4 regions of the Streptomyces sp. NPDC096136 genome follow, and region 3 is predicted to be linked to each of the others. Evidence: riboswitches for the same ligand, from Rfam matches in the RefSeq annotation. Region 3 holds a riboswitch; each other region holds the start of a gene.
The links. Region 3 has a riboswitch for cobalamin ahead of ACIRBY_RS33345 (CoA-acylating methylmalonate-semialdehyde dehydrogenase). Riboswitches for the same ligand answer to the same signal wherever they lie in the genome.

Region 1 (7,147 bases), on a different contig from region 3:
GGCACACCGGGACCCCGCCCCGCAGGGCCGCCCCCGCGTCGGCCGCGCCGCCCCCGCCCCGCCGCGCTCAGCCCAGCGCGGCCAGCGCCTCGGGCACGCGGGGCCCCGCCGCGTCCGCGCCCAGGAACCCGTGGGCCCGCAGGAACGCCGTCACCGCCGGGGACCACGCCTGGCGCAAGCCGGCCGAAGCCAGCAGCTCGGGGTCCGACAGCAGCACCCCCGCCGCCCCCACCCGTATCCCCGAAGGCGTGAGCACGGCCGCGTCGTCGGCCCACCGCACCGCCAGGTCCACGTCGTGGGTGGCCATCACCACCGTCGTCCCCGCCGCCCGCAGCCCCGCCAGGACGTCCAGCAGGCGCTCCTGCCCGTCCGGATCGAGGCCCGCGGTCGGCTCGTCCAGGATCAGCACCCGCGGGGCCATCGCCACCGCGCCCGCGATCGCCGCGCGCTTGCGCTGCCCGTACGACAGCAGGTGCGTCGGACGGTCCCGCAGCGCGGTGATGTCCAGCGCCGCCAGCGCGGAGTCCACCCGCGCGCGGACCTCCGCCTCGGGGAGGCCCAGGTTCATCGGGCCGAAGGACACGTCCTGCTCCACGGAGGCCGCGAAGAGCTGGTCGTCGGGGTCCTGCACCACCAGCTGGACGGTGGTGCGCAGCCGGGTCAGCCCCCGCCGGTCGTACGCCACCGCCGAGCCCTCCAGCCGCAGCGCGCCCGACGCGGGCCGCAGGCCCCCGCTCAGCAGCCGCATCAGCGTGGTCTTGCCGCTGCCGTTGCGGCCCAGCAGCACCAGCGCCCGCCCCTCGGCGATCGCGAAGTCCACGCCCGACAGCACCGCCGGCCCGTCCTCGTACGCGTACCCGGCGCCGACCAGCTCCACCAACGGGGTCACAGCCCCAGCTCCTTCAGTACGAGGGTCCCCGCGACCAGGGCGGCCAGCAGGGCGGCGGCGGCCGCCAGGAACCGCCGGGACAGCGCCGCCGGCGGGACGAGCACCCGCAGCGCGCCGTCGTAGCCGCGCCCCGCCAGCCCCTCCTGGAGCCGGGCGGCGCGGTCGAAGGCCCGGACGAACGAGGTCGCCGCGAGCCCCGCCACCGAACGCCAGGCGGCCGCCCGTCCTGCCTGTCCGAGCCGGGCCGCCTGGGCCCGGCGGACCTGCGCCAGGGAGTCCAGCAGCAGGAAGCCGATCCGGTACATGACGAGGGCCACGTCGACCACGGGCGCGGGCACCCCGGCCCGCACCAGCCGGGGCAGTACGTCCGAGACCGGTGTGGTGAAGGCGAACAACAGCACCCCGAGGGAGGCGGCCGAGGTGCGCAGCAGCAGGTCCAGCGCGTGCCGGGGCCCGTCCGGGGCGGGCGCGAGGAAGCCGTCCGGGCCGCCCACCGACACCAGCAGCGGCAGCGCCCCGGTGACGCAGAACCCGAGCGGGACCCGGAAGGCCCGCCACAGCTGCCGCCCGGCCACCCCGGCGGGCCCCAACAGCACGGCCAGGGTCGCGGCGGCCACCAGCGGCCCGCCGGGCCACGGGGGCAGGCACACCGCGGTGACGGTCAGACCGAACCCCAGGAGGGCCTTCTCCAGCGGATGGCGGCCGCGCCAGCGGCTGCTGTGCGCCGCGACGTCGATGGGCAGCACCGGCTACGGCTCCCGCGCGGGCTCGGCGGGGGACTGCGCCTGCGCGAGGGCCTGCGCCGCGCCCTGGCGGCGGCCCCTGCGGACCCCGAAGTAGTACGCGAGCACGCCCGCGCCCAGGGCCGCCTGGAGGGCGAACAGCGCGGACTCGATCTCGCCCGAGGGGGGTTCGTACAGCGGGGAGAACCAGGGTTCGTAGTCCGGCTCGAGCTCGGTGATGGCCGACTCCGCCTGGGCGTCGGCGCCCGCGAAGGGCTCCTCCTTGCCCTCGCCGAGCCCCAGCGCGAGCGGCAGCACGGCCAGCGCCGCCACCAGGAGCAGCAGCAGGGTGTTGATCTTGGCGTTCCTGCTCATCAGGCGGCCGCCTCCTCGGTCCGCTTCGTACCGGCCAGCCTGGCGACGCCGAGCCGGACCAGGTCCGACGTGCTCGACTGCATCAGCAGCCGCATCACGAGCACCGTCAGCAGCCCCTCGCTGACCGCGAGCGGGATCTGGGTGAGGGCGAAGATGCCCGCGAACTTCTCCAGGGACCCCAGGAAGCCGCTCGCCGGGTCCGGGAAGGCCAGCGCCAGCTGGACCGAGGTCACGCAGTAGGTGACCAGGTCGGCGAAGAAGGCCCCGAAGAAGACGGTGACCATCAGCGGCGCACCGGACTTGCGCAGCAGCCTGTAGGCCGCGTACCCGGCCCAGGGCCCGGCGATCGCCATCGAGAAGACGTTGGCGCCGAGGGTGGTGAGGCCGCCGTGCGCCAGCAGCAGCGCCTGGAACAGCAGGGTGATCGTGCCGAGCACCGCCATGACGGGCGGCCGGAACAGGATGGCGCCGAGCCCGGTCCCGGTGGGGTGCGAGCAACTGCCCGTGACCGAGGGGATCTTCAGGGCGGACAGGACGAACGTGAACGCTCCGGACGCGCCGAGGAGCAGCGTGCTCTCCGGGTGGGACTTCACCTCGCGGGTCAGGGCGCGGACCCCGTGGACGACGAACGGGGCGGACGCGGCGCCCCAGGCGGCCGCGTGCAGCGGGGGCAGGAACCCCTCGGCTATGTGCATGAGTTGGGAGACCTCTCCAGCACCTCGTGGATGGACGTACGCGCCCCGGCCGGTCTCCTGGCTGACGGGTACTGCCGCCCCGGCTCCGCCTTCCCGGGTCCGTACGGTCTCCCGTGCGGACCCAGTGGCTCCCGCAAGGGGGTGGAGCTGGACTTCCCGATCACAGTGGCGAGGGCCGCACCGGTTTCGCACCGGTTTCCCGAACACCAAGGCCAGCTGACCCTAGTCGTCCGCACGGACCGGTATCAACCCGGACCGATCCGGCCGATCGGATGGCCGAATTCCGATTCCTCCCCCGGACGGCCGCCGAGCGCTGGCGGGGCCGGCGGCCGGCCCGCAGGGTGGGGGCGTGCCCGACTTCGACTACTCCGACCTGTCCGCCGTCTTCGTCAACTGCACCCTCAAGCGCTCGCCCGAGACCAGCAACACCGAGGGGCTGATCTCCAAGAGCCGCGCCGTCATGGAGTCGGCTGGGGCCCGGACCTCGCTGATCCGCGCCGTCGACCACGACATCGCCACCGGCGTCTGGCCGGACATGACCGACCACGGCTGGGAGAGCGACCAGTGGCCGGTGCTCTACAGCCAGGTCATGGACGCCGACATCCTCGTGCTCTGCGGCCCGATCTGGCTGGGCGACAACAGCTCGGTCATGAAGCAGGTCATCGAGCGGCTCTACGCCTGCTCCTCGCTGCTGAACGACAAGGGCCAGTACGCGTACTACGGGCGGGTCGGCGGGGCGCTGATCACCGGCAACGAGGACGGCGTCAAACACTGCGCCATGAACGTCCTCTACAGCCTCCAGCACCTGGGCTACGCCATCCCGCCGCAGGCCGACGCCGGCTGGATCGGCGAGGCGGGGCCCGGCCCCTCGTACCTGGACCCGGGCTCGGGCGGCCCCGAGAACGACTTCACCAACCGGAACACGACGTTCATGTCGTGGAACCTGATGCACCTCGCGGCGCTCCTCAAGCGCGCCGGGGGCGTCCCCGCCCACGGCAACCAGCGCTCCGCGTGGGACGCCGGCTGCCGTTTCGACTTCCCGAACCCGGAACACCGCTAGGGAGGGTCCTCAGCAGGTGTTCGGGTGCGCGACGTCCACCACGAGCCGCTCGGGCGCCTGCAGGACGGAGGTGCTGTAGGCGGGCTTGGTGTCGAAGGCGGCGCCGAAGGTCACGTACCCCTCGTAGTCGCCGGTCAGGGCGAGGCCCTTGAGCTTGCTCAGGCCGATCTGCTGGAGCTTGGGCCCCAGGTAGACGTTGTTGCCCGCCTCGTCGTGGCCGGCGGCGGGGTGCAGGCGGATCTCCAGGAAGTACTTCCCGGGTAGCGGCACGGGCTTGCCCGACCCGTCGTAGACCAGCTGGGAGACGGGCGTGACGGTGAACGGGGGCACGGAGCCCTGGAGGTCGACGACGATCCGGTCGTACGTGCAGTGACCGCCCCAGCGGGCGTTGACGACCAGCGGGGTGGCGGAGCGGACGGCCGCCGGGGCGGCGGCCGAGGCCGGTGCGGCGAGCGCGAGCCCTGCGGTCAGCAGGGCACCCGTGGCCAGGGCCACGAGCCGGCGGCGGTGCGGGTGGTGACGCATGGCGTCCCCCCGATCCTCTGAGACGGGGACTGACTGTCATCCGGTAGGACATCCCCGGGGGCCGTGCGGTTGCACGGGGCGGCCCGGCCGCCTCAGAAGGTCAGCAGCGCGCTCAGCTCCGCGTCCAGGTCGTAGTGGCGGTGCTCCTCCCCGCGCGGGACCAGCTCGGTCATCCGCCGGCACAGGCCGCGCAGGTCCTTGGCCCGCGCGGAGACCACGCAGCCGTGCTCGCCGTTGGTCAGGGCCAGCAGGATCCGCGGCTCGGTGCCCGTCCAGCGCGGCCACACCTGTATGTCGCCCTCCCCGGTGGCGGAGGTCTGCCCGTCGATCAGCAGCTCCCGCGAGAACACCCAGCGGGCTATCCGCGCACCGCCGCCCCGGAACTCCACGGCGACCTCGTACGGCCGGTCGGTGCGGTAGACGAAGACGCCCTCCAGGGGGACCGCCGTCGGTGCGGCCTCCAGCCGCATCGGCAGTACACGGTGTTCGGTGATGGCCATGGCGGCTGCCTCTCGTCGCGGGGTAACAGCGCCCCCCGCAGCACGCTAGTGCACCGACCGCCCCCCATCCGGGGGCCGAAGGTCCCGACCCGGGCGGGCCGTGGGACCTCTTTCGCCGGACGCGCGGAGGGGCCCGGCGCACCCGCGCCGGGCCCCTCGTCACGCTGCGTCGTTCAGGTCAGCACTCGATGACGTTCACCGCGAGGCCGCCGCGCGCGGTCTCCTTGTACTTGACCTTCATGTCCGCGCCGGTCTCCTTCATGGTCTTGATGACCTTGTCCAGGGAGACCTTGTGGCTGCCGTCGCCGCGCATCGCCATCCGGGCGGCCGTGACCGCCTTGACGGCCGCCATGCCGTTGCGCTCGATGCACGGGATCTGCACCAGGCCGCCGACCGGGTCGCAGGTCAGGCCCAGGTTGTGCTCCATGCCGATCTCGGCCGCGTTCTCCACCTGCTCCGGGGAGCCGCCCAGCACCTCGGCCAGGGCGCCCGCCGCCATGGAGCAGGCGGAGCCGACCTCGCCCTGGCAGCCGACCTCGGCGCCCGAGATGGAGGCGTTCTCCTTGAAGAGCATGCCGATCGCGCCCGCGGCCAGCAGGAAGCGCACCACGCCGTCCTCGTCCGCGCCGGGCACGAAGTTCACGTAGTAGTGCAGGACGGCCGGCAGGACGCCCGCGGCGCCGTTGGTGGGGGCGGTCACCACGCGCCCGCCCGCGGCGTTCTCCTCGTTCACCGCCATCGCGTAGATCGTCGTCCACTCGCTGCGGTGCAGCAGCGGGTCGCCCTCGGTGCGCAGCTGGCGCGCCGTGGCGGCGGCCCGGCGCTTGACGCGCAGCCCGCCCGGGAGGATGCCCTCGCGGGACATGCCGCGCGAGACGCAGGACTGCATGACCCGCCAGATCTCCAGGAGGCCCTCGCGGATCTCCTCCTCGGTGCGCCAGGCCTTCTCGTTCTCCATCATCAGGGAGGAGATCGACAGGCCGGTCTCGTTCGCGAGGCGGAGCATCTCGTCACCCGAGCGGAAGGGGTACTTCAGCACGGTGTCGTCGAGCTTGATCCGGTCCTCGCCGACCGCGTCCTCGTCCACGACGAAGCCGCCGCCGACCGAGTAGTAGGTCTTCTCCAGCAGCGGGGCGCCGGAGGCGTCGTAGGCGAAGAGGGTCATGCCGTTGGCGTGGTACGGCAGCGAGCGGCGGCGGTGCAGGATCAGCTGGCTCGGCTCGTCGAAGTCGATCTCGTGGACATCGCCTATCTCGGTGCCCAGCAGGCGCAGCTTCCCGGTGCGGCGGATCCGCTCGACCTCGTCGTCGGCGGTCTCGACGTCCACCGTGCGCGGGGAGTGGCCCTCCAGGCCCAGCAGGACCGCCTTGGGGGTGCCGTGGCCGTGGCCGGTGGCGCCGAGGGAGCCGAAGAGCTCCGCCCGCACGGCGGCGGTCTGGGCGAGGACGCCGTCCTTCTTCAGGCGCGACACGAACATGCGCGCCGCGCGCATCGGGCCGACCGTGTGGGAGGAGGAGGGGCCGATACCGATGGAGAAGAGGTCGAAGACGGAGATGGCCACTGGCGGACTCCCTTGTCGGCTCGTGGGGTGGAGAGGGGGCAGGGGTGTGGGTGGAGCGGGGTGGTGCAGGGGGGATCTGCGGATTTTGTCCGGCAGACGAGCGTAACGCGTGGAGATGAACGTTTCGGCTCGCGGAAGGGTCCGGCGGACGTGAGCCGCCTCGCGTTCCGGTGCCCCGGCGGGGGGAGGGGGGCCGGGGAAGAAGACAGAAAGGGGCCCGGCCCTGTGCGGTACAAGGCCGGACCCCCTCCTGGCCCGCTGCTAGAGCGACGGGTACAGCGGGAACTTCGCGGCGAGCGCGGAGACGCGCGCCTTGAGGTCGTCCGCGTCGAACGCCGGCTTCAGGGCCTGCGCGATGATCTCGGCGACCTCGCGGAAGTCCTCGGCGCCGAAGCCGCGGGTGGCCAGCGCCGGCGTACCGATGCGCAGACCCGAGGTGACCATCGGCGGGCGGGGGTCGTTCGGGATGGCGTTCCGGTTGACCGTGATGCCGATCTCGTGGAGCCGGTCCTCGGCCTGCTGGCCGTCCAGCTCGGAGTTGCGCAGGTCGACCAGGACCAGGTGCACGTCGGTGCCGCCGGAGAGGACGGAGACGCCCACCTCGGTGACGTCCGGCTGGACCAGGCGCTCGGCGATGATCTTCGCGCCCTCCAGGGTGCGCTCCTGGCGCTCCTTGAACTCGGGCGAGGCCGCGACCTTGAAGGAGACCGCCTTGGCCGCGATCACGTGCTCCAGCGGACCGCCCTGCTGGCCCGGGAAGACCGCGGAGTTGATCTTCTTGGCCAGCTCCTGCGTCGACAGGATGACACCGCCGCGCGGA
Region 2 (7,147 bases), on a different contig from region 3:
ACAACCGGGAGTCCGCCGAATTCCTGGCGCACATCCTCGGCCTCGAAGTCGGCCCGGAATGGGGTCCGTTCATCCCCGTGGCCACCGGGAACGGAGTGACGCTGGACTTCGCGGCCATCCCGGCCGAGTCCATCACCCCGCAGCACTACGCGTTCCTCGTCTCGGAGGAGGAGTTCGACGCCGCCTTCGAGAAGATCCGGGCGGGCGGCGTCGAGTACTTCGCCGATCCGCACCGCAAGCACCCGGGCGAGATCAACCACAACGACGGCGGGCGCGGGGTCTACTTCCTGGACCCCGTCGGCCACGCCATGGAGATCATCACCCGCCCGTACGGCGGCTGATCGACGAGGACCCGAGGGGCCCGCGGCGCACGGCGCGCCGCGGGCCCCTCGCACGTCCCCGGCACGCCCCTCGCACGTTCCCCGCACGCCCCTCCCCCACCCGCCCCCGACCGTGGCGGCCCATCCGGCGCGGAACCCTGGACAGATAGTCTGCGCAGAGATAATCTACGGACAGAGGAAATCGGGAACGACCGAGGAGAGCGCCCATGTGGACGTACGAGCACACCATCGAGACCGCCGCCGCGCCCGCAGCCGTCTGGCGTCTCTGGGCCGACGTCGAGAACTGGGGTGACTGGAACCCCGGGATCGAGAAGATCGAGATCGACGGCCCCTTCGCGGCCGGCGCCCGCATCACGATGACGCCGCCCGGCGAGGACCCCGTGCCGCTGGTCGTCGCCGAGGCCGTCGAGAACGGACTCTTCGTGGACGAGGCCCGGTTCCACGGGCTGCTCCTGCGCACGGAACACCGGATCGACCCCGCCGGGGACGGCCGGGTCCGCATCACCTACCGGATGGAGATCACCGGCCCGGGCGCCGACGAGGCCGGCCCCGAGATCGGCCCGGCCATCACCGCCGACTGGCCCGAGACCATGGCCGCGCTGGCGGAGTCGGCGGCCCGCTGATGGCCCTCAGCCCCGGGGAGAGCCCCGGGTTCCTGCTCTGGCACGCCACCCTGCGCTGGCAGCGGGAGGTCTCGGCGGCACTGACCCCGCTCGGCCTCACCCACGTGCAGTTCGTGCTGCTCGCCTGCGCGTGGTGGCTCAACGGCCAGGGCGAGCAACCCAACCAGCTCGCCCTGGCCCGCCAGGCGGGCACGGACGTGAAGATGACCTCCCAGGTGCTGCGCGCCCTGGAGCAGAAGGGGCTCGTCGCACGCGAGGTCGACCCGGCCGACACCCGCGCCAAGCGGCTGCGGGTCACCGCCGCCGGGGCGGAACTGGCCCCCCGGGCCGTCGCCGCCGTCGAGGAGGCCGACGCGCGGTTCTTCCGCGCGGTGCCCCTCGACGACGCACTGCCCCTGCTCAAGCGGCTGGCCCGGCCGGATTCCTGAGGCCCGCCACCCGAAACCGGCGCGGACCGGCGGACCGTCGAGCCGGCGAGCCGGCGAGCCGGCCGACAACGGCCCGCCTGTGCGCACGGCGGCGCCTCAGACGGCGGGGTGCTCCGGGAGGTACACGATGCCCGGAGCGCCCGTCGCCGGATGGACGGCGACATGGGCGCGGACCCCGTAGACCTCCGCGATCAGCTCCTCCGTGAGCACCTCGACCGGCGGCCCCTGAGCCACGACCCGGCCGCCCGCCAGGACGTACAGCCGGTCGCAGAACGACGCGGCGAGGTTCAGGTCGTGCAGGACGAGCAGGCTCGTCACGGGAAGCCGCCGGACCAGCCCCAGCAGTTCCAGCTGGTAGCGGATGTCGAGGTGGTTCGTGGGCTCGTCCAGGGCCAGCAGCCCGGGCTCCTGGACGAGTGCGCGGGCGACGAGGGCGCGCTGGCGCTCACCGCCCGAGAGCCCGTCGAAGCGGCGGCCGGCGAGCCCGCGGGCCCCGACGGTCTCCAGCGCCTCCGTGACGCGCCGGCGGTCGTCCGGGCCGTCCTGCTCCCAGAACCGCTTGTGCGGGCTGCGCCCCATGGCCACGACCTCCCGGACCGTCAGCCCGAAGGTGCCGGACGCGTCCTGCGGCACCACCGCCACCCGCCGGGCCCGCCCCCTCACCCCCAGAGCCGAGGCGTCGGCACCGTCGAACAGCACCCGGCCGGCGGCGGGCCGCAGCGCACCGTGGACGCAGCGCAGCAGGGTCGTCTTGCCGCTGCCGTTCGGTCCGACCACCCCGACCGTCTCACCGGGCCGGGCGCCGAGGTCGATCCCGTGCAGCAGGGTCCGCCCCTCGACCGCGTACCGCAGGGCCTCGACCGCGAGTTCCACCGGACGCCCCGTCATCCGGCCACCTCCTCGCCCCGGGTGGACCTGCGCAGCATCCACAGGAAGAAGGGGCCGCCCACCAGCGCGGTGACCACGCCGACGGGTATCTCCTCGGGCGCGGCCGCCGTCCGTGCCAGCAGGTCGGCCAGGGTCAGGAAGACCGCACCGGCCAGCGCGCAGACGGGCAGCAGCACCCGGTGCCCGGCTCCCACGACCATGCGGGCGGCGTGCGGGACCATCAGCCCGACGAAGCCGATCGCCCCGCTGGAGGCCACGAGCACCCCGATGACGAGGGAGGCGAGAACGAAGACGGCTGCCCGGAACCGGCCGGTGTCCAGGCCGAGGGTGCGCGCCCCCTCCTCCCCCGCGAGCAGCAGGTCCAGCGGGCGCGCCAGGGTGACGAGCAGTCCGGTGCCGGCCAGCAGCGCGGCGGCCGGCAGGGCGAGTTCGCCCCAGCGGGCGCCGCCCAGCCCGCCGAGGGTCCAGAACAGCACGGAGCGGATCTGGTCGGGGTGCGCGGACAGCACGAGCACCAGGCTGGTCAGTGCGGACAGGACGTACTGCACGGCCACCCCGGCCAGGACCAGCCGCCCCGTGGTCATGGCGCCGCCGCGCCGGGCCAGGGCGTACACGGCGACGAGAGCGGCGAGGGAGCCGGCGAACGCGGCCAGCGGGAGCCCGGCGGCGGCGCCCGCCCCCGCCCCGAGCACGAGGACCAGCACGGCCCCCGCCGAGGCGCCCGAGGAGGCGCCCAGCAGGAAGGGGTCCGCGAGCGCGTTGCGCACGAGGGCCTGGAGCACGGCGCCGGCGACCGCCAGCCCGGCGCCGACCACGGCCCCGAGCAGCACGCGCGGCATCCGTACGTCCCACACGATGGAGGCGAAGGCCCCGCGCCCGGCCCCGGGTCCGCCCGCCAGGATGCCGAGCACCTGCCCGGGGGCGATGCGCACGGGTCCCAGGGCCAGCCCCGCCACCACCGATCCGGCGAGGGCGGCGGCGAGGAGCAGGAGTACGGCCGCGGTGCGGCGGCGCCCGCTCACGCGGCGTCGGGGTGCAGGCCGCGGCCCAGGGATTCGACCGCGTCGGCGACGCGGACGCCCAGGACGGCGGAGGACAGCGGGAGCACCACGAACCGCCGGTTCTTGACGGCGGGAACCTCCGCCAGCGCCGGGTCGTTCAACAGGCGCTGCTTCTTGGCCTCCACGGAGGTGCCGCCGTAGTCGTAGATGAGGACGACCTCGGGCCCGCGCTCGACGACCTTCTCCCACGACACGTCTGCGAAGGTGTCCTGGAGGTCGGCGAAGACGTTCGCCCCGCCGGCGAGGGAGACGATCTCGTTGCCGATGCCGTTGCCCCCGGAGGTGAAGGCGGAGGCCTCGCCCGAGTCGTAGACGAAGACGGCCGGGCGGGCCCGGTCCTTCACCCGCGCGGTGACGGCGTCGATCCGGCGCTGCTCCTCCTCGACGAGGGCCGCGCCGCGCTCGGGCACGCCGAAGGTCCGGGCGACCTCCATGATCTCGGTCTTCAGCTGGGCGAGCCCGACACGGCCCGGGGTGCAGTACTCGATGCTGAGCCGGGAGGCGATCCCGGCCCGGGCCAGCCCCGCGCGGTCACGGCCCTGGCCCTGGTCGAAGGCGCTGGCGTAACCGCCGTACACGAAGTCGGGGTCGGCGCCGAGGAGCACCTCCTTCGACGGGTACCGCTCGGCCAGCACCGCGATCCCGTCGTAGGCGGTGCGGTAGGCGGGGAGCACGGAGTCGTCGAGGTAGGCCGTGCCCGCCATCCGGTCCTGGAGGCCGAGGGCGAGCAGGATCTCGGTGGCGTGCTGGTTCATGGTGACGGCCCGCCGGGGCGGGGCCTGGTAGGTGCTGGTGACACCGCAGTTGGTGACGGTGTACGGGAACCCGGGCGCGGCCTTCGCGCCGGGTGCGGGCCCCTGCCCGCCGGCCGGGCCGGCGCACGCGGTCAGGGGGATCAGGAGCGCGAGCGCGGAGAGCGGGCGCAGGGCGGCGCGGATACGCGACATGGTGAGGCCTCTCCGGGGGATCCTCGTCCCCGGTCGAAGTGAAGAGGCGGCGCGTCAGTGTCTGACTCCCGGGACCCCGCGGGCGGGGTCGCCGGTCACAGTGGCGGGACCGTACCGGATTCGCACCGGTTTCCTGTCCTGCACCGCCCGGACAACCCGGCCAAGTCTGCCAGATGCCGCGAATGCCGCCCGAAGGGCATCGGACGCCGCCGGTGGCGGGAGCCGCCCGTACGGAGGATCGTGGGCCGGGAGGGAAGGCGCGGAGGAGGTACGCCATGCGTCACGGCAGTCGCGGCAGTCATGGCGGCCACGGCGACCACGGCGGATGCCGGACCGGCGGCGGTCGGGCCGGGCGCGCGGGCCGGACCGCCCGCCTCCTGCTGGCGCCCCTCGTCGCGGCCCTGCTGCTGGGCGCCGGCCCCGACGGTTCCGGCGAGACCGTCCCCCTCGACGGGGACCGCCCCGGGGAGCACCTCGACGTCACCCTCACCCGGGTCGTCGACCCCGCGGGCCGGCCGCCCGCCCCCGGGGCCGACCGGCTGGTCGCCGTCGGGCTGCGCCTGGAGAACACGGGGACGGTGCCGTACCAGGACTCCCCCGCTCCGGCCGCGCACCTGCTCGGCACCGACGGGCAGCGCTTCACCGGCCTGAGCGGTACGACGGACGTCGGCCCGGCCCTACCCGGCCCGGCCCTGCCCGACACGGTCACCCTCGACCCGGGCCGGTCGGCCTCGGGCTACGTCGTCTTCCGGGTGCCGCAGGAGGCGGACCTGGCGGCGGTGCAGTTCGCCCTGGACGCCGGGCTCGGCGACGACGTGGCCCAGTGGAGCCTGGCCTGAGCCCTGCCGCAGCCAAAGCCGGAGCCGCAAGCGCCACCGGAACAGGCCGGAAATTATCCCGACGCGTCTAGTGACTTAGCAGGCACACGACAGTAGAACTTGTTCCCACTCCGTCGAGAGTGAGGAACCCCTCATGAGTGACAAAGGCCTGAACAGCAAGGTGTCCACAGGCGTTTCGCGCCGCGGATTCATCGCTGGAACCGGTTCTCTTCTGGGGGCCATGGCCCTCGCGGTGAACAGCACCGCCGCCCGCGCCGATCCCGCCACCGGATCCGCCGTCGCGAACGCCCCCCTCGTCTCCGGGACCCGTGTCCCGGCCCTCGTCATCGGCACCGGCTACGGCGGCTCCGTCGCGGCGCTCCGGCTGGCCCAGGCCGGTGTCGACGTGCACATGGTCGAGATGGGCATGGCCTGGGACACCCCGGGGACGGACGGCAAGATCTTCGCCAACACCACCAGGCCCGACTACCGCTCCTTCTGGCTGCGCACCCGCACGAAGGCCCCCCTGAGCAACTTCCTCGGCTTCCCCATCGACAAGGACGTCCCGAAGTACACGGGCATCCTCGACGCCGAGGAGATGGGCGGGATCATCGTCTACCAGGGCCGCGGCGTGGGCGGCGGCTCGCTCGTCAACGGCGGCATGGCCGTGACGCCCAAGCGGCAGAACTTCGCCGCCATCCTGCCCACGGTCGATGCCGAGGAGATGTACGCCACCTACTACCCCCGCGCCAACGCCGGGCTCGGAGTGGGCCTCGTCGACCCGGACTGGTTCGAGACGGTGGACTGCTACCAGTTCGCCCGCGTCGGCCGCAAGCACGCCCAGCGCTCGGGGTTCCCCTTCGTCTTCGTGCCCGACGTCTACGACTGGGACTACATGAAGCAGGAGGTGGCCGGCACCGTCCCCAAGTCGGCCGTGGACGGCGAGATCCTCTACGGGAACAACGCCGGGAAGAAGTCCCTCCAGAAGACCTACCTCGCCGCCGCCCGGGCGACCGGCCGGGTGGCGGTCTCCCCCCTGCACCGGGTCACCACCGTCTCCCCCTCGGACGGTGGCGGCTACACGGTCGCCGTGGAGGAGCTGAACACCACCGGCGACGTCGTCGCCGTCAAGACCGTCACCGCCGACCGGGTGTTCTTCGCGGCCGGCAGCGTCGGCACCAGCAAGCTGCTGGTCCGGCTGAGGGCGACCGGCGCCCTGCCGCTGCTCAACGACGAGATCGGCAAGGGCTGGGGCGACAACGGCAACGTCATGTGCGGCCGGGCGAACCACCTGTGGGACCCGACCGGGAAGGTGCAGGCGTCGATCCCCTGCGGAGGCATCGACAACTGGGACGCGGGCGGCGCCTTCGCCGAGGTGGCCCCGCTGCCGACCGGCATCGAGACGTACGCCTCCTTCTACCTCTCCATCACCAAGAACCCCAACCGAGCCCAGTTCTCCTGGAACGCGGCGACGGGCAAGGTCGAGCTGAACTGGCAGACCGCCTGGAAGCAGCCGTCCATCGACATGGCGAAGACCATCTTCGACAAGATCAACGCGAGGGAGGGGACGATCTACCGCACCGACCTCTTCGGCACCAACAAGGTCTGGGGCGACCACCTCACGTACCACCCCCTGGGCGGTGCGGTGCTGGGCAAGGCCACCGACAACTACGGCCGCCTGCACGGCCACCCGGGCCTGTACGTCATCGACGGGGCGCTGATCCCCGGCAACACCAGCGTCAACCCGTTCGTGACGATCACGGCCCTCGCGGAGCGGAACATAGAGAAGATCATCGCCACGGACCTGTGACGGCGGACGGCCACCGGGGCCGGCCGGGCGCACCGCGTGCCCCGGCCGGCGCCGGCACCGTTCAGCGCCCCGGCAGCACACAGACGCTGTCGAGGCCCAGGACGTGGTTGAGCCGGCCGAAGGCGAGCCAGGAGCCGATGCTCATGCTCAGCTCCACGATCTCCACCTGGCTGTAGTGCGCGGTCATCCGCTCCCAGAACTCCTCGTCGAGGTTGTGGTGGTCCAGGGCGT
Region 3 (7,147 bases):
CCTGCTCCAGCACCCGTTCCAGGGGCCCGAGCCGGCGGGCCCGGCGGAGCGCGGCCAGGGTGACCTTGACCGCCGTCGGGGACTTGGACAGCAGGGTGTCCGCCGCGTCCTTCGCGGCGGGGACGCCCGAGGCGAGCAGCCGGGCGACGATCTCCTCGGCGGTCTCGGCGGCGTAGCAGTGGTCGATCCACTCGCGCGCGGAGGCCAGCCCCCCGGCCGGCGGCCCCGGCGGCCCCGCCACATGGCGCTCCAGCACCACGGGTACGGAGTCCTCCGCGAGCTCCCGCACCAGCACGGGCAGCGCCGCCGCCGGGACGAAGTGGTCGGCGAGGCCGCACAGCAGCGCGTCCGCGGCACCGATGGACGCACCGGTCAGTGCCAGGTGGGTGCCGAGTTCTCCGGGGGCCAGGGCGAGCAGGTAGGTGCCTCCGACGTCGGGGACGAAGCCGATGCCGGTCTCGGGCATGGCCACCTTCGACCGCTCGGTGACGATGCGGACGCTGCCGTGGGCCGAGACGCCCACTCCGCCACCCATGACGATGCCGTCCATGAGGGCGACGTACGGCTTGGGGTAGCGGGCGATCAGCGCGTTGAGCCGGTACTCGTCGCGCCAGAAGTCCGCCGAGGCGGTGCCGCCGGTGCGGGCGTCCTCGTGGATCGCGCGGATGTCGCCGCCCGCGCACAGACCGCGCTCGCCGGCGCCCCCGAGGACGACGAGTTCGACCGAGGAGTCGTCGGACCAGGCCGTGAGTGCCTCTTCGATGCGGAGCACCATGGAGTGGCTGAGGGCGTTGAGCGCCTTGGGACGGTTGAGGGTGATGTACGCGGCGTGGCCCTCGGTGCGCAGGAGGACAGGGGGTTCGTTGGTCATCGCAGGGTCTCCGTCAGTCCGCGCGCGACGATGACGCGCATGACCTCGTTGGTGCCTTCCAGGATCTGGTGGACCCGCAGGTCGCGGACGATCTTCTCGATGCCGTACTCGCTGAGGTAGCCGTAGCCGCCGTGCAGTTGGAGGGCGGCGTCGGCGACCGCGTACCCGGTGTCGGTGGCGAAGCGTTTGGCCATCGCGCACAGGCGCGGGGCGAGCGGGTCCCCGGTGTCCAGGGCCTCGGCGGCCTGCCGCACCAGCGCGCGGGCCGCAGCCAGCTCGGTGGCCATGTCGGCCAGACGGAACTGCAGCGCCTGCGCGTCCAGCAGGCGGCTGCCGAAGGCCTCGCGGTCGGCGAGGTAGGACAGCGAGCGGTCCAGGGCGCTCTGGGCGCCGCCGAGCGAGCAGGCGGCGATGCCGAGGCGACCGCCGTTGAGGCCGTTCATGGCGATGCGGAAGCCGTCGCCCTCGGCGCCGAGCCGCCGGCCGGCCGGAATACGGACCCCGTCGAGGACGACCTGGCGGGTGGGTTGCGCGTTCCAGCCCATCTTGCGTTCGTCGGGCCCGAAGGAGAGCCCCGGGTCCGCGCGTTCGACGACGAAGGCCGAGATCCCGCCCGGGCCGGGCTCGCCCGTCCGCGCCATGACCACGTAGACGTCCGACGCGCCGGCTCCGGAGATGAACTGCTTCACCCCCGTCAGCACGTAGTGGCCACCCTGCCTCTCGGCCCGGGTCCGCAGCGCGGCAGCGTCCGAACCGGCGCCCGGTTCGGTCAGGCAGTAGCTGCCCAAGGTCGCGGCGGTACACAGGCCGGGCAGCCAACGGTCGCGCTGCGCGCGGTCGCCGAAGCGGTCGATCATCCAGGCGACCATGTTGTGGATGGAGAGGTAGCCGGCGATGGAGGGGCAGCCCGTGGCGAGGGTCTCGAAAACGAGGACGCCGTCGCTGCGGGACAGGCCCGAACCGCCGTGCCGCTCCCGGACGTACACGCCGGCGAGGCCGAGGGAGGCGGCCCGCCGGATGACGTCGACGGGGAAGTGCTTGTCCTGGTCCCAGGCCACGGCGTGGGGGGCGAGCTGCTCCCGGGCGAAGTCGAGGGTGACCTCGGCGAGGGCGAGCTGGTCCTCGGTGAGAGTGGTGGTCACGGCGCTCACCCCATCGTCGGGATGGTGAAGCTCGCGCCTTCCTTGACCCCGGAGGGCCAGCGCGAGGTGACGGTCTTGGTACGGGTGCAGAAGCGGATCGAGTCCGGTCCGTGCTGGTTCAGGTCGCCGAATCCGGAGCGCTTCCAGCCGCCGAAGGTGTGGTAGGCGACGGGCACCGGGATGGGCACGTTGACGCCGACCATGCCGGTGTTGACCCGGCGGGTGAACTCGCGGGCGGTGTCCCCGTCCCGGGTGAAGATCGACACGCCGTTGCCGTACGGATGCTCGCTCGGCAGCCGCAGTGCCTCCTCGAAGTCCGCCGCCCGGACCACGGACAGCACCGGGCCGAAGATCTCCTCCCGGTAGATCCGCATCTGCGGGGAGACCCGGTCGAAGAGGGAGGCACCGGCGAAGTAGCCGTTCTCGTGCCCGTCCAGGGTGAACCCCCGGCCGTCGAGGACCAGTTCGGCGCCCTCGTTCACGCCGATGTCGACGTAGCGGCGCACCCGGTCCAGGGCGTCGCGGCTGACCAGGGGGCCGAAGTCGGCCTCCGGATCGTCGGAGCGGCCGATCTTCAGGGTCGAGATCCGCTCCTTGAGGGCGGCGACCAGGCGGTCCGCCGTTTCCTCGCCCACGGGTACGGCGACGGAAATGGCCATGCAGCGCTCGCCGGCCGAGCCGTAGCCGGCGCCGACGAGGGCGTCGACGGCCTGGTCGAGGTCGGCGTCCGGCATCACGATCATGTGGTTCTTGGCGCCGCCGAAGCACTGGGCGCGCTTGCCGTGGGCGGCGGCGGTGGCGTAGATGTGCGCGGCGATCGGGGTGGAGCCGACGAAGCCGAGGGCCTGGACGCGCGGGTCCTCCAGGAGGGTGTCGACCGCCTCCTTGCCGCCGTTGACCACGTTGAGGACGCCCGGCGGCAGGCCCGCCTCGAGGAACAGCTCGGCAAGGCGCAGCGGAACCGACGGGTCGCGTTCGGACGGCTTGAGGACGAAGGCGTTCCCGCAGGCCAGCGCCGGGGCGGCCTGCCAGAGCGGGATCATGGCGGGGAAGTTGAAGGGGGTGATCCCGGCGACCACGCCCAGCGGGGAGCGCAGGGAGTGCACGTCGATGCCGGTGCCGGCGTTGTCGGTGAACTCGCCCTTGAGGAGGTGCGGAACACCGGCGGCGAACTCCACCACCTCCAGGCCTCGCTGCAGATCGCCGTGGGCGTCGGCCACGGTCTTGCCGTGTTCGGCCGACAGGAGCCTGGCCAGGTCCTCGCGCTCGCCCTCGACGAGCTGGAGGAAGCGCAGCAGGACACGGGCCCGGCGCTGCGGGTTCCACTGCCCCCATTCCCCTTGCGCCTCCCGGGCGTTGGCGATCGCGGCCTCGGTGTCGGCGCGTCCGGCCAGCGGGACGCGGGCCTGGACGGAGCCGGTGTTGGGGTCGTACACGTCGGCGAGGAGCCCGGAGGTGCCGGTGGTGTGCTTTCCGCCGATGAAGTGGGTGAGTTCACGGACCATGGATGCCTGCTCTCGTCAGGTTGGATCCGGGGATGGCACGACAGGCCGGCGGACGACACCCGGATGGGGTGCTCCGCTACGGAAGCCGTGAGAACTACGAGCGCGCGGAAGTGGTGTGCGTACGCTCCGCCGGATCACCAGGGTCGTGGGTACAAACCGGTGCCATGCGTGTCTGCTCCATCCTCGTGGACAACACGGAACATCCGCGGCCGGTATCCTGACTCCCGGATCACCGCGCGCCGCCCGCCTTCCCGACAGCCCTCGTCAGTGGCGTGTGGATGGCAGCACACTCCCCGGTCACAGTGGCGGGACCGTGCCGGACTCACACCGGCTTCCCTGCACCGCGGACCTTGTGCCACGAACATATAGTTGGACGTCCTAGTAAGTCCAGACCCGCCACTCGAGCGCGCCCACCTTCGCAGCCCGCGCACCGTCTCCCCGCTTCCGGGACCCGCACCCCTCACCGGAGCCGGATGACCAGGCGCCCCACCGCAGCGCGACGGTGTCGCCCACGTCGCGGCGGCCGGGTTGCCCGCGCCGTCGTCGACGGTCACCGCCGGCCTGGTCGCGGTCCCGGCGGTGACCGGCACGGGAGATCGGCGTCTTGCCGCTGCCGGTGTTCGGGACGCCGGGCCCTTCTCCCTCGACCCCCACGGCTCCATCGCCTGCCCACCTCCCCGGCCTCCCCTTCACCGAGCAGTTCCACCGCTACCCCGCCTTCGACCTCGCCACCTCCCTCGTCCGGGACACCGGCCGCGCCGCCACCAACTTCGTCTGCATCCGCCTCGCCGGCCCGGCGGTCCTCACGATGTTCCACCGCACGCATCCTCACGTGACCGATGGTGCGATGATGCGTTCGTGGTGACAGATGCCGAGTGGGCCCGGATTCGGAAGAACTTGGACTTCGGACAGGTCTTCGAGGGCACGGTCGTGAGCGTTCCCCGGCCGGGTGCCATCGGGATCTTCGTGGACATCGGCCTGAGCGTCGGAGGGTTCGTCGACGTCCTGCTACTGCCGGAGGTGGGCGAGGACTGGCCGACGGAGGGCACCGTGGGCGAATTCGAGGTCTGGTGGGCTGACAGGCGCCAGCAGATCCGACTGAAGCCTTGCGATTCCCGGTACCTGCGGCACGACTTCACAGACTTCGTTGAACGCCTGCGGCCGAGTTGGCCATCCGAAGTCGGCCGGCCCGTGCCGGACCCCGAGCCTGTGACCCACGAGGAGCTGCGGGCCGCGTACCGCTCCGGCGGACCGTGGGCCGGCCCCTCCCCGAGGCTGAACGTGTCACAGCCCTGACAGGAGCCACGGCCCGGCGGGCACGGCAGCGACGCTATTGGTTTTCATTTTCATTTAGCTGCTACGGTGAGACCACGGTCCCGCCCCCGAGCAGACGAGGAACCATGTCCGCCCACTGCCAACCCACCGGCCGCCGAACCGGCTTCGGCAACGACGTCTCCCACTCGCACCGCCGCACGAAGCGACGCTTCGACCCGAACGTCCAGAGCAAGCGCTACTGGCTGCCCAGCGAGGGCCGCCACGTACGGCTCACCCTCAGCACCAAGGGCATCAAGACCGTCGACACGATCGGCGTCGAGGCCGCCGTGGCCCGGATCCGGGCCCGGGGAGGAACGGCCTGATGGCCAAGGGGGACAAAGTCGCCAAGAACCATCGACGGCGCCTGACCGTCGCCCGCTACGCCGTGCGCCGCGCCGCCCTCAAGGCGATCACCCCCGACGCCCGGACCTCCGACGAGTAACGTGCGGCGGCCCAGGGGGAACCGCGTCCCCGGCCCTGCGACGCCGCCGCCACCCGCGTCCGCAACCGCGACGCCATCGACGGCCGCCCCCACGGCCACCTGCACACCCTCGGCCTGTCCCGCGGGCGCGGGACGACCCACGCCGGCGAACTCCCCGGGGTGGCCAAGAGCAGCCGGTGATCCGGCGGCTCGACCCGACACACCGCGTCGTGCCGAGGTGCTCGAGCGGGTCCTGGGCACCGGGCTGTTCGACGTCGAGCGCGCTCGGCAAGCCCCGGGGCTCGGTGAAGGAACCCAACGCACACGAGCACGCCGCGGCGTCGGCTTCGGAGGCGCAAGCGGCTCCGGCGGACCCGGCCGGACGGCGGTGCGAGTGAGTCCCACACCCTCCGGGGCGCAAGCGCGGCGACAGGGTACATGTGCCTCTGACCTGGGCGTTCCCATGGCGTGGCGGCACCGGATCGTCCCCGCTTCATCCACCCTGAAGAGGGCGGCAGGGGTTCTTCGTGACGTAGTCGTCGGCGACCGCGAAGCCGAGGGCACCGCTGGTCGTCAGCCGGCTGGGGACCACCCCGGAACGGCCGGCAGGACGATTTCCGCGACACGCAGCAGCGCCGCATCGTCCAGGAGGCCGCCGTCGGTCCGCCAGACAGTCAGGTCGAACGAATCGCCGTGGTCCTGACCGTCCTTGGCCACCGACAGGACCCGCGCCGACACGCCTGGGCCACTGGAGGAGTCGCTTCCGTCGAGCCGGAACCGGATCTGAAGGGTCCGGTCCGAGTACAGGGCCGCCGGGCGGCCCAGAACGGTGCGTCCCGGCACGGTGTCTCCCATCAGCCGGGCGGTGCGGCCCACGGGGAGGGCGCCGTAGCTGGCGTCCAGCGTCACGGTGTACCCCTCGAACTCCACCCTGGCGGTCGGCGTGACGACGGCCTCGCCCGTGCCGCCGGGCCGGAACGAACTACTGCCTCCGCTCACCGTCCGCACCTCCCGGCCCGGTATGCCCAGCAGGGCGTCGAGTCCGGGACGGTACAGGGCCTCGCACAGTTCCCGGCCGGACACGTGCCCGGGCGTGTTCGCGGCGTCCGCGTCCGCACACGTGGGCGGCTTCCGCCGGTCGTAGTTCCCTTCGCCCTCCCCCCACCACCACAGGCCCAGCGCCAGCACCGGCACCAGCACCAGGGCCGCGACCGCCTGCCCCCACGCGCGGCCGCCCTTGTTCGCGGCGTCGATGTCCTCGCCCATGTCCCCCTGCCGTTCCCCGCCCCACGACGTGCCGGGATCCTAACCCGTCAAGATCGACACCTGCGAAAAACCGGTGGAACCGCCCTCCTCGGCATCCTTAGGCTGTTCCAGCCCGCAATCCCTCCGGCAAGGACGAGCCGTTGTACACCAGGTGAGACACACCGAGCGCTGATCCGTCGCGCGTCGCACCCGTGCGGCGTGCCCCTTTCTGCTGCGGTCCTCACACTGGAAACGGTGCATCTGTGTCCATGCCCCGGGTCGTCGTACCCGCCTTCCACCACCACCTGCGTCCGGCCGGACGGCACCGGAACGACGGCGGCCGCAGTGCCGTCGACCGGCCGGCCTGGCAGTCGCCCTACGGCCCGCCGCCGCGCCGCTCCCGCCGCGGGCGGTGGGCGCGCGTACCGGTGACGGCCATCGTCCGCATCCCGCTGCGCCGCGGCCACGTCGCAGGCCGCGCCGACTGATCCCCGCCTGGTGGGGCGCACGATCACACCGTGCGCCCCACCACGCCGCCGACGGGGAATGACGAGTCGTCGGAGAACGGTTCGGAACCGGCGGCCGGAACAGGGGCGCGCGCCACCGGCCCTCTCGCCCCGAAGCCCCAGGTCGGCGGCCTGGGGCTTGT
Region 4 (7,147 bases), on a different contig from region 3:
TCGAGCTGATCGGCTGGCCGAACAAGCACGACCCGGCCACCGGAGCCGGCTTCCTCCAACCCGCGTTCGCCGGCACGGGGCTCTCCTCCCACCTCAACTTCGTGGACCTGGAGGACGGCCAGGACGTCACGCTCAACCTGGCGGTGTGGAACCCCGACGACTACTGCCAGGACAACCCGACCCTGGCCACGGCCTGTATGCAGGCGGCGACCAAGCCGGGCGAGAAGACGCTCGTCACCTTCCCGTACAACTCCCGCGGCGACACCCAGGGCAGCAACACCAATCCGAGGCCGATCGCCACCGTCCAGAACACCGGCGCCGTCTACGGGCTGGCCTACCGGAAGAAGGACAAGCGGCTCTTCTCCGGGGCCTACGCCAAGCGCCACACCGAGTACGGCCCCGACGGCCAGGGCGCGATCTACGTGACCGACCGGAACACCGGCGCCACCAGCCTGTTCGCGAAGGTGCCGAACGCGGGCACCACCGCGCACAACCAGAGCAACCGGGTGGACGCCCCCTTCGCCAACCGGCCCGGCAAGGAGTCCCTCGGCGACATCGAGATCTCCGCGGACGGCTCGGAGCTGTACGTCGTCAACATGAACGACGGCAACCTCTACACCTACGACGCGACCCAGGCCACGGCCGCCACCTTCAAGCGCGCACCGGTCAAGATCCCGGACTCCGCCTGCTCCCCCGCGGGCGACTGGCGGCCGATGGGACTGGGCGTGCGCGACGGAGTGGTGTACGCGGGCGGAGTCTGCTCCGCCGAGAGCACGCAGGACCCCACCAAGCTGCGGGCGGTGGTCTGGGCGTACGACCCCGTCACCGCCACGTTCGGCGCGGCGCCGCTCGTCGACGAACCGCTGAACTTCCCCCGCGACCCCGCCCAGGACCCCACGCCGGGTGACTGGAAGCCGTGGACGCAGGACAACCTGGCGCAGTTCCCCACCGGATACACGTCCTATCCGCAGCCCATGCTCAGCGACATCGAGGTCGAGCGGGACGGAAGCCTGGTCCTGGGCTTCCGCGACCGGTTCGGCGACCAGTCCGGGCTGGTGATCCCCAACGCCAACCCGGCCGGGGGCATCGAGAGCACCGTCACGGGCGGCGACATCATCAAGGTCTGCCGCAAGGCGACCGGCACCTACCACTGGGAAGGCAGCGCCGACTGCCCCCGCCCGCAGGGCGGCGGCGAGTGGTTCACCGGCGACACCTACTACACCGGGACCGGCCACCGGGAGACGGCGCAGGGCGCGCTCGCGCTCCCGCTGCAACAGACCACCATCGCCAGCACGATCCTGGACCCGTACCGCGTCATCAACTCCGGCGGGATCGGGTGGTTCGACCGGACCACGGGCCACCGCGACGCGACGCAGGACGGGTTCGGAGTCGTCTACGACACCGACGGCGGTTTCGGCAAGGCCCACGGCCTGGGCGACCTGGAGCTGCTCTGCGACGAACCGCCGGTCCAGATCGGCAACCGCGTCTGGCTCGACGACGGCGGCGGCACGCAGAACGCCAGGTACGACGAGACCCTCGGGATCAAGGGGGTGACCGTCACGCTCAAGGACGCGACGGGACGGGTCATCGCGACGAAGAAGACCGACGCCAAGGGCGAGTACTACTTCGACCACCGCGACGGGCTCCAGCCGAACACCGACTACACCGTGGAGTTCGACAAGACCACGGTGGACACCGGCAACCTGCCCCCCTACATCACCTCACCCGCCGACCTGATGTGGACACCCACCACGGGCCGCGACCCGGCGACCAACTCGGACGCCGAGCCGACCGGCGGGAACAACCAGGCCCCGACGGCGGTGGCGAAGGTCAGGACCGGTCCTCCGGGCTCGGTCAACCACGACCTGGACGCCGGGATGTGGGCGGGCACCTGACCGCCGCCCGCCCCGGCCGGGGGACCCGGACGGCGCCGTTGCGGCCGCCCGGGCCTCCGGCCCCCCGGCAGGCCCGCACGCTCAGGAGAACAACGGAGCGCCCAGCGGGTGCGCCTCCGTGTACCCCGGCAGTACGAGAAAGGTGCCGGACGCGGTGGCCGTGGCGAAGGACGCCAGTTCGTCGCCGTCGTCCAGCCGCTGCTGCGTCGCCACGAACGTGCGCAGTTCGCGCTGGAAGCAGATGAACAGCAGCCCGCGGTCCTCCGGTCCGTTGGCGTAGCTGTAGCCGCGGCGCAGCATCAGTCCGCTGCCCGTGCCGTTGGGATGGGCGCGGCGGGCGTGGGCCATGGCCGGGATCAGGTACCGGCCCCGCGCGGACTTCGCGCCCAGGTCCATGGGCGCGTCCGGGCCCCCGCCGGTCAAGGGCGCCCCGTCCTCGCGGCGTCGCCCGATCGCCCGCTCCTGCTCGGCGGTGTCCTGGGCGAGGAAGCGCCGCACGTCCAGCCGCAGGCGCCGCACCACGGCGACCGTGCCGCCCCGTACCCGGGCCGGGGCCGGCAGCCACACCTCCCGGTCCAACTCCCTGCCGGTGCGCGGCGCGACCATTCCGTCCAGGAACCCCAGCAGATTGCGCACCGGCACCCGCTCTCCGGACCCTCCCGGTGGAGCGGGCGGCCGGAAGCCGTGCTGCGACCAGCGGGGCGCCGCCGACCGCTCCTGGAGCCAGGACCGCAGGTCGTCATCGGCCAGCGTCGCCACGTGCGGGTCCGACGCGCAGACCTGCACCATCAGATCGCCGCCCCGGGCCGAGTCGGCCATCTCTTCGCGGGCGAAACCCGGCAGTTCACGGGCCCCGTGCAGCTCCCCGTCCACGGCGGCCACGAGACGGGGGCCCACCCCCACGGTGACGGTCAGATCGCCCCGCGGGAGTCCGCTCAACGCGGCAGCGCCACCCCGGCCGGTGAGAGCGAGGACACGGGTGCCCAACGCGGCGAAGACCCTCCCGCTCCGGCGCACGACATCAGGGCCGGAGGCGTCCGGGTCCCCGGCTCCGGGCAGGTCGTAGACCGACAGGACCACGTGCCGCTGGGGCTGCACCGGCCGGTCGACCCCGGCCTGGCGCCCGCCCCGGGCGGACACGGGCACCGCTCCCGGGGCCGAGGACGACGCTCCGCTCCCGGACGTCCCCGCCGGGGAGGCCCCGTCGGGGGATGCCGGCGACCGCCCCCGCGCCGAGCCGACCACGTATCCGGTGACCCCGGCAGCCGCGGCGGCCGCCGCGCCCCCCGTCAGCACCCTGCGCCGCGACGGTCGTTGCCCCGTGCCCGATCCACTGGAATGTGTACTGTCAGTAGTCACTCGCGTACTCTAAGCTAACTCTCGCTGTCCTTACGGATCGGAAGAAAGCGCACATGATGCCGCTCATCGCCCGTCGGGCACAGGCCCGTTGGCGCGCCGTGACGCTGGGCGCAGCGCTCGTCGCCGCACTCGTGTGCGGCGGCTGCACGGGGAACGACACCGCCACCGACGGCCATGCGCCGGCCCGCCCGGCCCGGTCCGCGACCATCCGGGTACCGGGGGAGGCGGCGACGATCAACGCCGCCCTCGACCGGGCCCACCCCGGAGACCTCGTACTCGTCTCACCCGGCGTGTACCACGAGAGCGTCCGGGTGCGCACCGACCGCGTGGTGCTGCGGGGCACCGACCGCAACCGCGTCGTCATCGACGGCCAGGGCCGGCGCTCCAACGGCATCGTGGTCACGGCCGCGGGCGTCTCCGTGGAGAACCTGACCGTCGCCAACCACCTCCTCAACGGCGTCCTGGTCACCGGTATGAGCGGCGCCGACGGCGGACTCGCCCGCGGCAGCGACGGCTACCAGCACCTGGACCCGGCCCGCTTCCCTCCCCTCGACGGCTTCCGCGTCCGCTACGTCACCGCGCACGCCAACGGCCTCTACGGCATCTACGCGTTCAACGCCCGCAACGGCGTGATCGAGCGCAACCACGCCTCCGGCAGCGCCGACTCCGGCCTCTACGTGGGCCAGTGCAAGCCCTGCAACGTGCTCGTCCAGGACAACATCGCCGACCACAACGCCATCGGCTACGAGGGCACCAACGCCAGCGGACCCGTCTGGGTGCTGCGCAACCGGTTCACCCGCAACCGGGTCGGCATGACGATCGACACCGACTACCAGGAAGCCCACGTACCCCAGACCGGCGGAGTCATCGCCGGCAACCTGGTGGCCGACAACAACGCCCCCGACACCCCCGAGCAGGCCGACGGCGGCTTCGGGATCGGCATCGGCATCGCCGGCGGCCAGCACAACACGCTGCGGCGCAACCGCGTCAGCGGCAACTCCCGCGCCGGTATCGTCCTCACCTCCCACGAGGACGTACCTCCCCTGGGCAACCGGCTCGAAGACAACACACTGTCCGACAACGGGGTCGACATCTCCTACCAGGCGTCCACCCGAGCCCCCGGAGAGGGCAACTGCCTGCACGGCAACACCCTGCGGCGCACCCTGCCCGACGACCTGACCCGCACCGCCCCCTGCCCCGGGGGGAACAGCCGGTCCGCCGCCGCGGCGCCCCCCACCCGCACCGCCCCGCCACCGGCCGGAGTCGCCTTCCTCGACGTCACCCCGCCCCCCGCCCAGCCGCAGCTCCCCGACGCCGCGAACGCACCCGCCGAACCCGCGCTCCACCTGCCCGGTGACGTCGACCCCGACCGCGTACCCCTGCCCGCACCGGACCTGCTCGCCGCACGTCCCCGGCAGGGCGGGACCGCACGATGACACCGCCACCCCGCCGCACCCTGCCGCGCCTCTCCGCCTACGGCATCGCCCTGGCCCTCCTGACGCTCCTCGGCGTTGCGGCCTGCACCCAGGAGAAGCCGCGCCCCGCGCCCTCCGCAGCCGCCTCACCCGCCCTGACCACCCCCCAGGCCGAACTGCTCGCCCTCACCCGGTTCGCCAACTACCGGCGCGGAACGGCCCAGGTCACAGCCGACATCCCCGTCCCAGGGAAGTCCGCCCGGCTCACCGGCCGCCTCGACTGGCGTCACGGCACGGGCCTGGCCCTCCTCCAGATCGACGGCGGCGCCCGCGACCAGGGCCGCCACCTGCTGAGCTGGACCCGCACGACGGTCTCCATGCAGCGCGACTGGACCGGCTCCCTCCCCGCCCACCCACCCCAGAACGGCTGGACCGAGCATCCGCTCACGGCCCGGGCGTCCACCGTCGACACCACGCTCCTCCTCCTGCTCAACCTGGCCGCGAACCGCCCCGACAACGCCCAACTGCTGCTCCACAGCGGCGCCCGCCACCTCGGCTCCGAGAAGGTGGACGGCACCCCCGTCACGGTGTTCGCCGGCCCGTCGACCACCACGCCCCCGGGGGCCACCCGGGAGGCGGCCCGCACCGTCGCGGGCCGCACCCGCTACTGGATCGACGCCGACGGCCGACTCCGCCGCTTCTCGGCCCACCTCGGCAGCGGCACCGACTGGCTGGTGGCGACCTTGTCCGCGTGACACCCGGCCCGGGGCGCACATCTCATGCCGCCGTCCGAAACGTGGACGCCCTTGCCGGTGCCCCGGATCGAACCCGTAGGCTGGCGGTGCAGCTGGTTCGCCCCGTCCGCCAGGCGGGATGCGTCGTAAGAGGGAACCCGGTGGGAATCCGGGACTGCCCCGCAGCGGTGAGCGGGAACGACCGCCGTCATACGCACTGGGACCGTCAGGTCCTGGGAAGCGACGGCCAGTAGGGGCCCGCCGGCAGATCAGGAGAGCCGGCAGGCGTGCCCGCGAGTCCGAAGACCTGCCCGTTGCCCGCGCCCGGCCCCATGCCGTGCACGGACATCCCGGTGACCTCGTGGGCGGGTCGGCGTACACGGCGAGACGGTCGACCGCGCGTGCCGCGTGGGGTCGCGACCGTCCGTTTCCGGTACCCCTTCGCGCCTTCGGGTCCCATCGGGATCTCAGGGATCCATCTCGTGAAGGAGATCTCCGTGACCACCGAGTCCGCAGCCGCGGCAGCAGGCGCCACCGTCCACGGCTACCCCCGCCAGGGCGGCAACCGTGAGCTGAAGAAGGCGATCGAGGGGTACTGGAAGGGCCGCGTCGGCGCCGACGCCCTCCGCGCCACCGCCGCAGGACTGCGCCGCACCGCCTGGCAGCAGCTCGCCGCCGCCGGCCTCACCGAAGTGCCCACCGGGGACTTCTCGTACTACGACCACGTGCTCGACACCACCGTCATGGTCGGCGCGATCCCCGCACGCCACCGGGCCGCCGTCACCGACGACGCCCTGGCCGGCTATTTCGCCATGGCGCGCGGCACGCAGGACGTGCCGCCGCTGGAGATGACCAAGTGGTTCGACACCAACTACCACTACCTCGTCCCCGAGCTGGGGCCGGACACCGTCTTCAGCCCGGATCCGGCGAAGCAGGTCGCCGAGCTCGGTGAGGCCCTCGCCCTCGGCCACACCGCACGCCCCGTCCTGGTCGGCCCCGTCACCTACCTGCTGCTGGCCAAGCCGGCACCGGGCGTGGCGGCGGACTTCGAGCCGCTGACCCTCCTGGACCGGCTGCTGCCGGTGTACGCGGAGGTCCTCGCGGCCCTGCGCGCCGCCGGGGCCGAGTGGGTGCAGCTCGACGAGCCGGCGCTGGTGCAGGACCGCACCCCGGCGGAGCTGAACGCGGCCACCCGCGCCTATCGGGACCTCGGCGCCCTCACCGACCGGCCCAGGCTGCTGGTCGCCTCGTACTTCGACCGGCTGGGCGAGGCGCTGCCCGTCCTGGCGAAGGCGCCGGTCGAGGGCCTGGCCCTCGACTTCACCGGCCCGGCCGCCCGCAACCTCGACGACCTCGCGGCCGTCGGCGGACTGCCCGGCAAGCGCCTGGTCGCCGGGGTCGTGAACGGCCGCAACATCTGGGTCAACGACCTGGAGCGGTCCCTGGCCACCCTCGGCACCCTGCTGGGCCTGGCCGGCCGGGTGGACGTGGCCGCCTCCTGCTCCCTGCTGCACGTCCCGCTCGACGCGGCGGCGGAGCGGGACGTCGACCCGCAGATCCTGCGCTGGCTGGCCTTCGCCCGGCAGAAGACCGCCGAGATCGCCACCCTGGCGAAGGGCCTCGGGTCCGGCACCGCCGCGGTGGCCGGAGAACTCTCCGCCAACCGGGCCGCCCTCGCCTCCCGGGCGGCCTCCCCCCTGACCCACGACCCCGCCGTCCGCACCCGCACCGCGGCCGTCACCGC

Region 1: another riboswitch for cobalamin. It lies ahead of ACIRBY_RS27230 (energy-coupling factor ABC transporter permease); the one in region 3 lies ahead of ACIRBY_RS33345 (CoA-acylating methylmalonate-semialdehyde dehydrogenase).
Region 2: another riboswitch for cobalamin. It lies ahead of ACIRBY_RS01790 (ABC transporter substrate-binding protein); the one in region 3 lies ahead of ACIRBY_RS33345 (CoA-acylating methylmalonate-semialdehyde dehydrogenase).
Region 4: another riboswitch for cobalamin. It lies ahead of metE (5-methyltetrahydropteroyltriglutamate--homocysteine S-methyltransferase); the one in region 3 lies ahead of ACIRBY_RS33345 (CoA-acylating methylmalonate-semialdehyde dehydrogenase).

Annotation. Positions count from the first base shown of each region.
Region 1 is NZ_JBIWFZ010000015.1:140,118-147,264, forward strand. It holds gene ACIRBY_RS27215 (ATP-binding cassette domain-containing protein) at 68-889, opposite strand; gene cbiQ (cobalt ECF transporter T component CbiQ) at 886-1,635, opposite strand; gene ACIRBY_RS27225 (energy-coupling factor ABC transporter substrate-binding protein) at 1,639-1,986, opposite strand; gene ACIRBY_RS27230 (energy-coupling factor ABC transporter permease) at 1,986-2,681, opposite strand; cobalamin riboswitch at 2,711-2,907, opposite strand; gene ACIRBY_RS27235 (flavodoxin family protein) at 3,031-3,741, shown strand; gene ACIRBY_RS27240 (hypothetical protein) at 3,751-4,266, opposite strand; gene ACIRBY_RS27245 (SsgA family sporulation/cell division regulator) at 4,359-4,766, opposite strand; gene ACIRBY_RS27250 (L-serine ammonia-lyase) at 4,945-6,327, opposite strand; gene glyA (serine hydroxymethyltransferase) at 6,589-7,147, opposite strand, start outside.
Region 2 is NZ_JBIWFZ010000001.1:392,896-400,042, reverse strand. It holds gene ACIRBY_RS01815 (VOC family protein) at 1-341, shown strand, start outside; gene ACIRBY_RS01810 (SRPBCC family protein) at 548-964, shown strand; gene ACIRBY_RS01805 (MarR family winged helix-turn-helix transcriptional regulator) at 964-1,392, shown strand; gene ACIRBY_RS01800 (ABC transporter ATP-binding protein) at 1,489-2,280, opposite strand; gene ACIRBY_RS01795 (FecCD family ABC transporter permease) at 2,277-3,302, opposite strand; gene ACIRBY_RS01790 (ABC transporter substrate-binding protein) at 3,299-4,288, opposite strand; cobalamin riboswitch at 4,324-4,462, opposite strand; gene ACIRBY_RS01785 (hypothetical protein) at 4,564-5,127, shown strand; gene ACIRBY_RS01780 (GMC oxidoreductase) at 5,261-6,916, shown strand; gene ACIRBY_RS01775 (carboxymuconolactone decarboxylase family protein) at 6,978-7,147, opposite strand, start outside.
Region 3 is NZ_JBIWFZ010000024.1:55,124-62,270, reverse strand. It holds gene ACIRBY_RS33355 (enoyl-CoA hydratase/isomerase family protein) at 1-871, opposite strand, end outside; gene ACIRBY_RS33350 (acyl-CoA dehydrogenase family protein) at 868-2,022, opposite strand; gene ACIRBY_RS33345 (CoA-acylating methylmalonate-semialdehyde dehydrogenase) at 2,019-3,518, opposite strand; cobalamin riboswitch at 3,708-3,893, opposite strand; partial or broken gene ACIRBY_RS33340 (hypothetical protein) at 4,152-4,383, shown strand; gene ACIRBY_RS33335 (hypothetical protein) at 4,377-4,814, shown strand; gene rpmB (50S ribosomal protein L28) at 4,919-5,155, shown strand; partial or broken gene rpsN (30S ribosomal protein S14) at 5,155-5,454, shown strand; gene ACIRBY_RS33320 (DUF6215 domain-containing protein) at 5,827-6,519, opposite strand; gene ACIRBY_RS33315 (hypothetical protein) at 6,762-6,986, shown strand.
Region 4 is NZ_JBIWFZ010000002.1:304,431-311,577, reverse strand. It holds gene ACIRBY_RS04465 (SdrD B-like domain-containing protein) at 1-1,895, shown strand, start outside; gene ACIRBY_RS04460 (Dyp-type peroxidase) at 1,977-3,035, opposite strand; gene ACIRBY_RS04455 (nitrous oxide reductase family maturation protein NosD) at 3,308-4,690, shown strand; gene ACIRBY_RS04450 (hypothetical protein) at 4,687-5,424, shown strand; cobalamin riboswitch at 5,551-5,712, shown strand; gene metE (5-methyltetrahydropteroyltriglutamate--homocysteine S-methyltransferase) at 5,901-7,147, shown strand, end outside.